Regions from separate parts of the Pseudomonas sp. H1_G08 genome, predicted to be linked through region 2. Evidence: predicted binding sites of a transcription regulator. Region 2 holds the regulator's gene; each other region holds the start of a gene.
What was found. Region 2 encodes FliA, which starts transcription of late flagellar genes. Its sites were predicted from a motif close to CTAAAGTTTNNNNNNNNNNNGCCGNTAA; they were not measured.

Region 1 (3,286 bases), 1.2 Mb from region 2:
ATGGCCAGCAGGATGTCTTCAAAGTACGGCTTCAGGCGTGCGGACCCGGAGTCGAACATCGGCCGGTTCTCGGCGTCCATGATCTGGATGCGCAAGCCGTTCGGGGTGATTTCGAAGAGGATCTGATCCTTGAACTTCTGCAGTTGCGGGTTCTCGTCGACCTTGTTCTGCAGTTCTTGCAGCAGCAGTTCGAGACGCTCCTTCTCGACCTGCTCGGCCATGCCTTCAACCTGATCGGTATCGACCGTAACCTTGTCCGGTTGCGGCTGCGACTTCACTTCCGGGTTGAGGGTGTTTTCCGGCGCCAGGGTCGGTGTACCGCCGAGGTCGATGATGTACGGCGTGCCGCTTTCGGAGAAGCCGACCGGGTCCTTGAAATAACCGGCGATGGCGATCTTCTGTTCCGGCGTAGCGGTGGACAGCAGCCACAGCACGAGGAAGAACGCCATCATCGCCGTGGCAAAGTCGGCGAAGGCGATTTTCCACGCCCCGCCGTGGTGCCCGGCGGCAATGCGCTTGACGCGCTTGACGATGATCGGCTGATTATTTTCCATGACTTAGCGACCGCGAACCGCTTGTTCCAGCTCGGCGAAGCTTGGACGGTGCGCCGGGTACAGAACCTTGCGCCCGAACTCGACCGCCAGCGACGGCGGCATGCCGGACGCCGAAGCCACCAGCGAGGCCTTGATGGCTTCGTAGACGTTGAGCTCTTCCTTGGCATCGTGGGCCAGGGAATGCGCCAGCGGACCGAAGAAACCGTATGCCGCGAGAATACCGAAGAAGGTACCGACCAGTGCCGCACCCACGTGCAGACCGATCGACGCCTGGTCGCCCTCGCCCAGCGAGGCCATGGTCACCACGATACCGAGTACCGCCGCAACGATACCGAAACCGGGCATGCCGTCGGCGATGCCGTTGACTGCGTGCGATGGGTGCTCGAGGTCTTCCTTGAGGCTGTACAGTTCCATGTCGAACAGGCCTTCCAGTTCGTGCGGAGCCATGTTGCCGGAGGACATGATGCGCAGGTAATCGCAGACGAACGCGGTCATGCGTTCATCCTTGAGCACCGCCGGGTACTTGGCGAAGATCGGGCTCGCGGCGGCATCTTCGATGTCGCCTTCGATCGCCATCATGCCTTCACGGCGGCTCTTGTTGAGGATTTCGTAGATCAGCCCGAGCACTTCAAGGTAGAAGGTGTGGGTGAAGCGCGAACCGAACATGCTCAGGGATTTCTTGAGCACGTGCATCGTCATGTAACCGGGGTTGGCCTGGAGAAATGCGCCGAGGGCCGCACCGCCGATGATCATCACCTCGAAGGGCTGGATCAGAGCGGCAATCTTGCCGTGGGAGAGCACGTATCCGCCGAGCACGCTCGCGAATACGACGATGATGCCGATAATTTTAGCCATAGGTAGAAGGTACTTGTTTAAGTCGGGTTCAAGGTCATATTCGGAAGTTAAAAAATCTCTTCTTCTACTTATCGGCAAAACTGCGCCAGACTATAGCCAGTTCAGGCGAAAAGCCAATTTAGCCCATGCCGGGCGCGTCTACAGTCAGTGAAGATCTCGTCCAGACATGGCTAATGAAACGAACATTCCATCGGTAATACCGACCACGCTCCAGGCTTGGGTCAAGCTGCTCGACAGCGTCCGCCTGCCCGTACCACAAGAGGCTCACGACAAAGTCTGCCGGGCGATCCGCGACAATCGCAGCTCGCTGCGCGACATCGCCGATCTGATGCAGGACAGCCCGGCGCTGGCCTTGAGCGTCATCCGTGAGGCGAATCGTCACACCCACGGCACCATGGCCGCGCCGGCGGAAAATCTTGAGGTGGCAATCAATCGCCTGGGCCTTGCCCGCACCGAAGAATTGCTCGCGCGCCTGCCCGCCGAACCGCACCGGCAAATCCCCAAGGCTTTGCGCCAATTGCAACTGATCAGCCAACACGCGACACAACAGGCCAACGGTTTTTTTGCCAGTCGCCTCGCGCGGCTGTGGCAGGACATTCATTGGGGCAGCTTGCTGTTTTTGTCGCCGCTGTGGCCCTTGGCACTGACGTATCCGCAGTTGCTCGAGGAGTGGGAACTGCGCGTGATCCACAAGGGCGAGTCGGCACGTGTGGTCGAAAAGCAATTGTTCGGCGTGCGCCTGTTGAAGATCGCCGAGGCACTGGTCCAGGCCTGGCATCTGCCGATCTGGGTCGAGCAAGGCTACAAATTACTGCTCAGCGAACAACGCGAACTGGTCAAAGTGCTGCGCATCGCCCGTGACAGCGAACACCCGCTGCGCCAGCAGAATCGCCTCGACGATGACCCGACATTGCGCCGCTGGCTCAACCAGCCGGCGAATACCGTGCTGCTGGCCAATGGTCTGGCGCTGTCGGCGCAACAGGCCTGGGACAGTCCGCACAGCAAGCGCTGGCAGTACCTGACCAGCCTCTATCTGCAGATTTCCATGGACGAAGTGCAGCAACAGTTGCACCAGCAAGCGGCGAACAGCGCGCGTCAGCATGCGATGCCTGATTTATGGCACCCGGCGGTTTCGCTGATCTGGCCGTGGGGCACTCGTCGCTTGCCGGCCGGCATGCTCCCGGCCGCAGCGCCGAATGCGGATGATCTGGGCCAATGGCGTCGGCAATGCGCCGAACTGCTCGCCGAGCCCAGCCGCTTCACCAATGCCATGAGCCTGACCGTCGCCGCCCGCGAGGCACTGGTGGCCAGCGGCATGCGCCGGGTGATGATTCTGATGGCCGACCGCACGCACTCGACCCTGCGCGTACACCAGACCGCCGGTTTGCCGAAGGATGCGGCGGCGCTGAGTTTTGTCGTCAGCCAGAGCAAAGTCCTGCAACGCCTGCTCGCTCAGCAGGCGCAGGTGCGGATTACGCCGGAGAACAACGCACAATTCTCGGCCTTGTTACCGGCGAGCCTGCGCACGCTGTTTCGTGGCGAACATCTGTTTCTGCGTTCATTGGTCAACAATGGTCGGGTGATCATGATCGTCGTTGCCGATCAGGGCGGCGGCCCCTTCGCCGACATCACTGTGCAGGCCTTCGGCAAAACCGCGCAGTGCATCGAAAAAGCCCTGCACAGCTTTAGCAGCCGTGGCCAATGAGCCTGCGCTACAATCCTCCCCTTTGTGCTCTGGAGACCTCACATGTCTGACTTCTCTGGCTTGCCGCTTGTCATCGAGCCGAGCGACCTGCTGCCGCGTCTGGAGTCCCCGGAACTGATTCTGGTGGACCTGACCAGCCCTGCCCGGTATGCCGAAGGTCACTTGCCCGGCG
Region 2 (3,286 bases):
CTCCGTCTATGCAAGACAAGGTAAAGAAATAACATGGGCAGCATGCATCCCGTACAGGTGATCGCGGTGACCGGCGGCAAAGGTGGCGTCGGCAAGACTAACGTGTCAGTGAACTTGTCGCTGGCGCTGGCAGAGCTTGGCCGTCGGGTCATGCTGCTGGACGCCGACCTGGGCCTGGCGAACGTCGACGTTCTGCTGGGGCTGACACCCAAGCGCACACTGGCCGACGTTATCGAAGGCCGTTGCGAACTGCGCGACGTGCTGTTGCAAGGCCCGGGCGGGATTCGCATCGTGCCGGCGGCCTCCGGCACGCAGAGCATGGTGCACTTGAGCCCGGCGCAACACGCCGGCCTGATCCAGGCGTTCAGCGACATCGGCGACAATCTCGACGTGCTGGTGATCGACACCGCTGCGGGTATTGGTGACTCGGTAGTCAGTTTCGTTCGTGCCGCGCAAGAGGTGTTGCTGGTGGTCTGCGACGAGCCGACTTCGATCACCGACGCTTACGCGCTGATCAAGTTGCTCAACCGCGACTACGGCATGAACCGCTTCCGCGTGCTGGCCAACATGGCGCAGAGCCCGCAAGAAGGGCGCAACCTGTTCGCCAAGTTGACCAAGGTCACGGATCGCTTCCTCGACGTCGCCCTACAATATGTCGGCGCCGTGCCATACGACGAAAGCGTGCGCAAGGCAGTGCAGAAGCAGCGCGCCGTCTACGAAGCCTTTCCCCGTTCCAAGTGCGCACTGGCCTTCAAGGCCATCGCCCAGAAGGTCGATACCTGGCCGCTGCCCGCCAACCCGCGCGGGCATCTGGAATTTTTCGTCGAGCGTCTCGTGCAGCAAACCGCAGGGCCTGTGATATGACCGCCAGTGGCATGAATCTTTACAAAAAGTCGGCGCGTGACGCGCAATACGAATTGATCGAGCGCTACGCGCCACTGGTCAAGCGCATTGCCTATCACTTGCTGGCGCGCCTGCCGGCCAGCGTGCAGGTCGAAGACCTGATCCAGGCCGGGATGATCGGTTTGCTGGAAGTCTCGACCAAATACGACGCCAGCAAAGGCGCCAGTTTCGAAACGTACGCGGGCATTCGAATCCGCGGCGCGATGCTCGATGAAGTGCGCAAAGGGGATTGGGCACCACGCTCGGTTCACCGTAATACCAGGATGGTCAGCGACGCGATTCGCTCGATTGAAGCTAAAACCGGCCGTGACGCTAAAGATCACGAGGTTGCGGCCGAACTCCAATTGAGTCTCGACGATTACTACGGGATTCTGAATGACACCTTGGGCAGTCGCCTGTTCAGTTTCGACGACCTGTTGCAGGACGGCGAACACGAAGGGCTGCACGAGGATGGCGCCAGTGCTCATATGGAGCCGTCACGCGATCTGGAAGATGAACGCTTTCAGGCGGCGCTGGCGGACGCGATTGCCAATTTGCCGGAGCGTGAGCGACTGGTGTTGGCGCTGTACTACGACGAAGAGCTGAACCTCAAGGAGATCGGTGAAGTCCTTGGCGTCAGTGAATCGCGGGTCAGCCAGTTACACAGCCAGTGCGCGGCCCGTCTGCGGGGGCGTTTGGGGGAGTGGCGAGCGCGCTGAAGGCAGTGTGGGGACACTGCGAAACGAGGCTGGTGCGGTGATGAACGGCGCCGGTCTCGATCCGTTGTGCTCCAGACAAACTTTAAGTGCTGCGCCGATTGATTGAAGTGGCGCGTCCAGGTGCTGGGCGCGTTTAAGACTGCTTGGAGGTCGAATTGAACAAAGACATGAAAATCCTCATCGTTGATGACTTCTCAACGATGCGGCGGATCATCAAGAACCTGCTGCGCGATCTTGGGTTCACCAACACCGTCGAGGCCGACGATGGCACCACTGCCATTCCGGTGCTCAACAGCGGCAGCATCGACTTTCTGGTAACGGACTGGAACATGCCGGGCATGACCGGTATCGACCTGCTGCGTCACGTGCGCGCCGATGAGAAACTCAAGCACCTCCCGGTGTTGATGGTGACTGCTGAAGCCAAGCGCGAGCAGATCATCGAGGCCGCTCAGGCCGGTGTGAACGGTTACGTAGTCAAACCTTTCACGGCTCAGGCGTTGAAAGACAAAATCGAGAAGATTTTCGAACGCATCGGCTGATGAATGCGCGGGGGAGCTATGGAGCATAACGAATCATCACAGGGCGATTTCGAATCGACCCTGAAAAAACACGCGGTCGAACTGGTCGAGAGCCTTGAAAAAGGCAAGTTCGGCGACGCGGTGCAACTGATCCATGAGCTCAATCAGACCCGTGACCGCGGCCTGTATCAGGAAGTGGGCAAGCTCACACGTGAACTGCACAGTGCGATCGTCAATTTCCAGATAGATCCGCACATGCCGCAGGCCGAGGAAGTGTCGCAAATCACCGACGCCACCGAACGCCTGGGCTATGTGGTCAAGCTGACGGAAGCCGCGGCCAACCGCACCATGGATCTGGTGGAAAGCGCCACGCCGGTGGTCAACAGTCTCGCTGATGAAGCGCAGACGTTGAGCGCCGATTGGGGCCGCTTCATGCGTCGCGAGGTCGGGGCTGAAGAGTTCCGTGAACTGGCGCGCCGGGTCGACGGTTTTCTGTCACGCAGCAGCACGGACAACCGTGCGGTGTCGAGCAACCTCAACGACATCCTGCTGGCTCAGGATTACCAGGACCTCACAGGTCAAGTGATCAAGCGTGTGACCCAACTGGTCACCGAAGTCGAAAGCAATCTGCTCAAACTCGTGCTCATGGCCAGTCAGGTCGACCGCTTTGCGGGCATCGAACATGACCGCGCCGCAATGCTTGCTGAAAAAGATCCACAAAAACATCTCTCGCAGGGTGAAGGTCCGCAGATTCATGCCGATAAACGAGAAGACGTTGTGTCCGGTCAGGACGATGTGGACGATTTGTTATCCAGCCTTGGATTCTAGAGTTTCGGAATTCGGGTTTTTTGGGTTTTTAGACCTGTAGGAGCACCCCATTAATGAGCTTCGGCGCCGATGAAGAGATCCTTCAGGATTTCCTGGTTGAGGCCGGCGAGATTCTTGAGCAACTGTCCGAACAACTGGTCGAGCTGGAAAGCCGTCCGGATGATGCAGATCTGCTCAATGCAATTTTTCGCGGTTTCCACACTGTAAAAGGGGGCGCCGGCTTCCTTCAGCTCAATGAGCTGGTGGAGTGCTGTCACATCGCCGAAAACGTGTTCGACATCCTGCGCAAGGGTGAGCGTCGCGTTGATGCAGAACTGATGGACGTTGTGCTCGAAGCAC
Region 3 (3,286 bases), 1.2 Mb from region 2:
CTAACCCTCTCCCGGAGGGAGAGGGAACTGACCGCGTTGTTTGGTCGAAGTACGCTGACCTGGAATATCGCGTCGAACGCAGATCATGAAACGCCCAGTGATCTGCGATCAAAAGCCCCTCACCCTAACCCTCTCCCGGAGGGGAGAGGGAACTGATCGCGTTGTTTGGTCGAGGTACGCCGACCTGGAATAACGCGTCGAACGCAGATCATGAAAAGCCCAGTGATCTGCTCCCTCTCCTCGGGGAGAGGGCTGGGGTGAGGGGTGGGCTCACCTCGGTGACCGGTCAGACCCGGAACTGGCGCAGCAACCCGTTGAGCTGTTCGCTCAGTTGCCCAAGCCGCAGGCTGGCTGCACTGGACTGCTCAGCCGCCAACGCGGTGCTATGGGAAAGCCCGGCCGCCTGGGTGACGTTCTGGTTGATGTCCTCAACCACCTGCGCCTGTTGCAGCGTAGCGCTGGCAATCGACGCATTGAGACCGTTGAGATTACGTAACGCCTGGCCAATCGCATTAAGGCTCGCTCCGGCCAGTCCCGCCTGTTCAATGGTCAGTTGCGAGGCCTTGCTGCTGTCGCCGATCACCTTCACCGCAGCCTCCGAATGATTCTGCAAACGCTCGATCATCGACTGAATCTCCGCCGTCGATTTCTGCGTACGCTGGGCCAGCAAGCGCACCTCATCGGCGACTACGGCGAACCCGCGACCCTGTTCTCCCGCGCGCGCCGCTTCAATCGCCGCGTTCAAGGCCAGCAGGTTGGTCTGTTCGGCAATCGAACGAATCACCTCCAGCACGCTGCCAATCTGCGTACTCTCCGCCGCCAGGGTGCGGATCACTTCCACCGCCTGATCGATCGTGCCCGAGAGCTTGTCGATCTGTTGCAGGCTGCCGTCAATATTGATCTGCCCCTGTTGCGCCTGCGCTTCGGCATCGCGCATTTCTGCGGCGGCGTGTTCGGCGTTTTTCGCCACGTCCTGCACGCCGTAGGTGACTTCGTTGATCGCTGTGGCCACCAGTTCCATCTGCTGCGACTGCTGCTGGCTGCGCTGCTGCGCCTGCGAGGCATCGTTACCCAGCTCGCTGGAAGACTGGCCCAAAGCGCTGGCCGAGACCTGCAGATCACCAATCACTCGGCGCAGCTTGGCCGTGAACGCATTGAAATGATGGGCCAGTTCGGTGACTTCATCCTTGCCATGGGTATCGAGGCTGCGGGTCAGGTCGCTTTCGCCGCTGGCGATGTTGGCCATCGCATTCACGGTTTCCTGCAACGGACGGACGATGCTGCGTGCGATCAGAATCACCAGCAGCGCCATGATCAGCGCAATCGCCAGGCCGATGGCCGACGCCTTGATCATCTGCCCCTGGAATTCGGCTTGCACATCGTCGACATACACGCCGGAGCCGATCACCCAGCCCCACGGCTCAAACAGCTTCACATAAGAGGTCTTGGCAACGGGATCAGTCGCTCCCGGCTTCGGCCAGCGATAATTGACCATGCCCGCGCCTTTGGCCTTGGCGATGGCGACCATTTCGTTGAACACCGCAAAGCCGTCCGGGTCGCGGATCGCCGAAAGGTTCTGGCCTTCGAGTTTGGGGTTGGTCGGGTGCATGACCATCACGGGCGTGAGGTCGTTGATCCAGAAGTAGTCGCTCTGGTCGTAGCGCAGGCCACGGATCGCGGTCAGTGCCTGCTTTTGCGCGGCATCCCTGGTCAGGGTGCCAGCGGTCTCAAGACCTTGGTAATAGGTGAGCAGGCCACTGGCGGTCTGCACCACGTGCTGGGTTTTCTGCGCCTTGGCGTGGTAGAGGTCGTCATGGATCTGCTTGAGCATCAGCACGCCCAAGGTCAGCAACATGACCACCGCCACGATCAAGATGAGCCACAAGCGTCGGCTGATCGACACACTGCGCAAGCTGTTCATAACGCTGTCACTCCGGATTCTTGTTCTTGTAATAAACGATCGCCAGCATCCAGCCACCGCTGTGGGCTCGCGATTGCGCGACTTGAGCCGCCTAACGCGGGGAGCGCTATTAAGGCTTGTCTGTTAGGATTTCGGCCCCGCGCGCGAAAACCTGAATCCGGTTTTGATATTTCACGGAATTTTTACCGTTTCGTGTGGATCCTGTGCGCGCGCAATCGCTACAGCTTTTACCGGCTACGCTGGACGCAGTGAACGAAAAAATACTATCGGGGCATGCCCGCGCGCATCGCTCTCTGGGGGATTGATGGATCTTTGGACCGCCTTGCAGGCACTGATTCTAGGAGTTGTAGAAGGGCTGACGGAGTTTTTGCCCATTTCGAGTACCGGACACCAGATCATCGTCGCCGACTTGCTGAACTTCGGCGGCGAGCGGGCCATGGCGTTCAACATCATCATCCAGCTCGGCGCGATTCTCGCCGTGGTCTGGGAATTTCGCCGCAAGATCCTCGACGTGGTGATCGGCCTGCCGACCCAGCCGAGCGCCAGGCGTTTCGCCGCCAACCTGCTGATCGCCTTTCTCCCGGCGGTGGTACTGGGGGTGATCTTTGCCGATCTGATTCACGAATACCTGTTCAACCCGATCACCGTGGCGGCGGCGCTGGTCATCGGCGGGATCATCATGTTGTGGGCCGAACAGCGCCAGCATGAGGTGCATGCCGAAACCGTCGACGAGATCCGCTGGACCGACGCGTTGAAAATCGGCTTCGCGCAATGCCTGGCGATGATTCCCGGCACCTCGCGTTCTGGCTCGACGATTATTGGCGGCTTGCTGTTCGGTCTGTCGCGTAAGACGGCCACCGAGTTTTCTTTCTTCCTCGCCATGCCAACCATGGTCGGTGCGGCGGTGTATTCGGGTTACAAATACCGCGACCTGTTCGTGCCGGCGGATTTCCCGGTATTCGCCATTGGTTTTGTCACGGCGTTCATCTTCGCCATGATTGCTGTGCGCGGCCTGCTCAAGTTCATTGGCAGCCACAGCTACGCAGCCTTTGCCTGGTACCGGATTGCCTTCGGCCTGTTCATTCTGGCGACCTGGCAGTTCGGCTGGGTGGACTGGTCGGCGGCCAAGGCATGAACGATTCCCGCACGCGCCGCCCTGAGGGGCGACCTTCAGGCGGGCGCGTTCAGCATCTGAAATTGAAGCTTGTTGTGTTGCTGATCGTCTGCGCGCTGCCGCTGTTCGGCTCGCTGTCGATGTGGCTCAGCGGCATCTCGCGGGTGCCGTTGGCGGCGTACGGGATTGTGAGTGTGCTGGCGTTCTTTCTGTACTGGGCCGACAAACGCAAAGCCCGCGCCGACGCCTGG
Region 4 (3,286 bases), 2.0 Mb from region 2:
GCGGCAAAGGCAAACAGCCCGACTTCCACCGCATAGGTGCCGCCAATCGGCAGGCCCAGGCGCCAGAGTTCTTTCAGGTATTGCCGGTTCGGCCGCGACAGACCGGCGCGCAACGGATAAGCGTCATAGGCCGGATGCCGGCGGATATGCCAGGCCAGCGCCAGTGCCATGCAGTTGGCGACAATCGCCGTGACCAGACCGATGCCGGTCAGACCCAGCTGCGGCAGGCCGAACATGCCGGTAATCAGCGCGTAGTTGAGCAGGAAGTTGGCCACCGTGCCGGCGAGGCTGATGACCATCACTGGCGTCGCCCGGCCGATTGCACTGGTAAAGCCGCGCAGCGCCATGAAGCTCAGATAACCGGGCAGGGCGAAGGGCAGGGCGATGAGGAATTGCCCGGCGGCGTTGACGTTGGTTTCGGTCTGGCCAAACAGCAGCAACACCGGTTTGAGGTTCCACAACAGCAGCCCGGCGCCGAGGGCCATCAGCCAGGCCAGCCACAACCCGGCCTGGGTCAGGCGCGCGGCACCGATGATGTCGCCGGCACCCTGACGGATCGCCACCAGAGTGCCGACCGCTGCAATCACGCCGATGCAGAAAATCGACACGAACGAGTAGCTCGCCGCACCGAGGCCGCCCCCGGCCAGCGCCTCGGGGCTCAGGCGCGCCATCATCAGAGTATCGGTCAGCACCATCAGCATGTGCGCCAACTGCGAAGCAATCAGCGGCCCCGCCAGCCGCAGAATGGCCCAGAGTTCGGTACGCACAGGATGCTGCATGGTCATCACCACCCAAATATCAGAGGAAGCAGAAGAGCGTCGATTCTCGGCGCTTGGCAGGCTTTGCACAAAGGGATAAAAAGGATGGGTGGCATGATTAATACTCATCCTGAAACGTACCCGCCGAATTGGCTACATCCCCGCTACTGGAGCTTTTTGTATGTCCCGACGCCTTCCGCCGTTGTATGCCCTGCGCGCATTCGAAGCGGCAGCGCGACACAGCTCGTTCACCCGCGCGGCGGAAGAATTGTCGATCACCCAGAGCGCGGTCAGTCGGCACATGCGCACCCTTGAAGAACACTTCGCCTGCCGGCTGTTTCATCGCAGCGGGCGCAACCTGCAACTGACCGAATCGGCACGGCTGCTGCTACCCGGAATCCGCGAAGGCTTCGCCGCCCTCGAGCGCGCCTGCAATACCTTGCGCGCCGAGGACGACATCCTGCGCATGAAAGCGCCATCGACCCTGACCATGCGTTGGCTGCTGGCGCGGTTGAGTCGCTTCCGCCATTTGCAGCCGGGCAATGAGGTGCAATTGACCAGCGCATGGATGGATATCGATTCGGTGGACTTCAACAATGAACCGTTCGATTGCGCGGTGTTGCTCAGTGACGGGCATTTCCCGCCGGACTGGGAAGCGAGCCTGCTGTTTCCCGAGGAATTGATCCCGGTCGGCGCGCCGAACCTGCTCAATGATCAACCTTGGGATGTAGCGCGTCTGGCAGCTGCTGAACTGCTGCACCCGACCCCGGATCGCCGCGACTGGCGCAGTTGGCTGGAGCGCATGGGCCTGTCCGATCAGGTTTCGCTCAAGGGCGGGCAAGTGTTCGATACGCTGGAGCTGGGCATGATCGCGGCGGCGCGCGGCTACGGCGTTTCGATGGGGGATCTGTTGATGGTTGCCGAAGATGTTGCGCAAGGGCGCTTGAGCCTGCCGTGGCCTACGGCCGTCGCCAGTGGCCTGAATTATTACCTGGTCTGGCCAAAGCCGCGCCCGGGAGGTGAACGTTTGCGCCGTCTCAGCGATTTTCTCCAAGGCGAAGTCCGTGCCATGCAATTGCCGGCGGTAGAGCGCTTGAGCTGAAACGTTCGAGCCGGCACAATGCCACTACTGCGCCATACCCACGCAATCCGCTCAAGTATTCGGATTTTCCGCCGACTACGAGCATGTGGAACCGTCGTGCCGGTTCCGCGCTACCCCCATTATTAGAATATTTTCCGGGCAATTACCGCGATCAAGGAGGATTCGGTGGCTCGGCCAGGAGCTGTTCATGTCTCAACCTCGTGCTCGGATCGCCTCGCAGCTGGGCCTTGCCCTTGCTGTGATACTGGCGATAGTCATCAGCGGCAGTACGGTGTTCGCCTTGCGTTCGCTGGATTCCGCCAACCTCGCCACCCGTGAAGAGCATCTGGCCAGTGAGGCCCGGCTGCTGGCCGATCAGCTGAGTACCTTCCACGGTACGCTGCGCGAAAGCACCCTGCGCCTGAGCGGGCTGTTCGAAAAGCGCTTCGGCAGTGGTTTGAGTGTGCACCCCGATCAGCCAGTGACCGTGGCCGGCGTGCAGACTCCGGGCCTGCATCTGGGCAACGAGGTGCTGAACAACAACTTCAAGGAAGTTGACGAGTTCAAGCAGATGACCGCTGGTGTGGCCACGGTATTCGTGCGCAGCGGCGAAGACTTCATCCGCGTTAGCACCAACGTCAGCAAGCAGGACGGCACCCGTGCCATCGGCACCGTGCTCGATCATGCCAACCCGGCGTACGCGAAGTTGATGGCGGGGCAGAGTTATGTCGGCCGCTCGTTGCTGTTCGAGCGCTACTACATGTCGCAGTACACCCCGGTGCGCGATGCGGGCGGCAAGATCATCGCCGTGCTGTACGTCGGCTTCGACTACACCGATGCGCAGAACGCGCAGTTCGCCAATCTCAAGCGCTTCCGCATTGGCAAGACCGGCTCGCTGGCGCTGCTCGACGAGCAGAACAAATGGCTGGTGCCGATTGCCGGCGTCGAAAACCTGGATCAAGCCGCCCCGACCATCAACAACCTGGTGAAAACCCCGGGCAAGGGTGAGTTCTGGAGCGACAAGGGTGAGGACTTCTACAGCATCGCCGTGCCGTTCGAAGGTGGCCCGTGGTCGGTGGTGGCGAGCATGCCGAAAGCCGAGATCCGCGCGGTGACCTGGAGTGTCGGTACGCAACTGGCGATCGGCAGCCTGCTGGCGATGTTGCTCGCGGTCGGTTCCGTGGTCTGGCTGCTGCGCAGCAAACTTGCACCGCTGGGCGATCTGGTGCGTCAGGCCGAAGCCTTGGGCGCGGGTGATCTGAGTGTGCGGCTGAACGTATCGAGCCACGATGAAATCGGTCAGCTGTCCCGCGCGTTCAACCAGATGAGCCAGGCGCTGTCGACCATGGTCGAGCACATCCGCCGCGCTTCGGAAGAGGTCAACAGCCGTGCGCAGGCGCTGTCCGGTTTGTCCGGTGGTGCTTACGAAGGCATGGAGCAACAGTCG

Region 1: the regulator FliA is predicted to act here: its motif matches at 1,478-1,505, upstream of motA (flagellar motor stator protein MotA).
Region 3: the regulator FliA is predicted to act here: its motif matches at 2,050-2,077, upstream of AB4N85_RS08445 (methyl-accepting chemotaxis protein).
Region 4: the regulator FliA is predicted to act here: its motif matches at 1,911-1,938, upstream of AB4N85_RS20825 (methyl-accepting chemotaxis protein).

Annotation. Positions count from the first base shown of each region.
Region 1 covers NZ_CP162822.1:5,376,389-5,379,674, reverse strand. The annotation lists gene motB (flagellar motor protein MotB) at 1-554, opposite strand, end outside; gene motA (flagellar motor stator protein MotA) at 558-1,409, opposite strand; gene AB4N85_RS24365 (HDOD domain-containing protein) at 1,576-3,114, shown strand; gene rhdA (thiosulfate sulfurtransferase) at 3,157-3,286, shown strand, end outside.
Region 2 covers NZ_CP162822.1:644,400-647,685, forward strand. The annotation lists gene fleN (flagellar synthesis regulator FleN) at 34-864, shown strand; gene fliA (RNA polymerase sigma factor FliA) at 861-1,601, shown strand; gene AB4N85_RS02970 (chemotaxis response regulator CheY) at 1,769-2,140, shown strand; gene AB4N85_RS02975 (protein phosphatase CheZ) at 2,159-2,947, shown strand; gene AB4N85_RS02980 (chemotaxis protein CheA) at 3,001-3,286, shown strand, end outside.
Region 3 covers NZ_CP162822.1:1,841,737-1,845,022, forward strand. The annotation lists gene AB4N85_RS08445 (methyl-accepting chemotaxis protein) at 287-1,921, opposite strand; gene AB4N85_RS08450 (undecaprenyl-diphosphate phosphatase) at 2,226-3,056, shown strand; gene AB4N85_RS08455 (DUF1294 domain-containing protein) at 3,053-3,286, shown strand, end outside.
Region 4 covers NZ_CP162822.1:4,566,247-4,569,532, reverse strand. The annotation lists gene AB4N85_RS20835 (NorM family multidrug efflux MATE transporter) at 1-779, opposite strand, end outside; gene AB4N85_RS20830 (LysR substrate-binding domain-containing protein) at 940-1,860, shown strand; gene AB4N85_RS20825 (methyl-accepting chemotaxis protein) at 2,048-3,286, shown strand, end outside.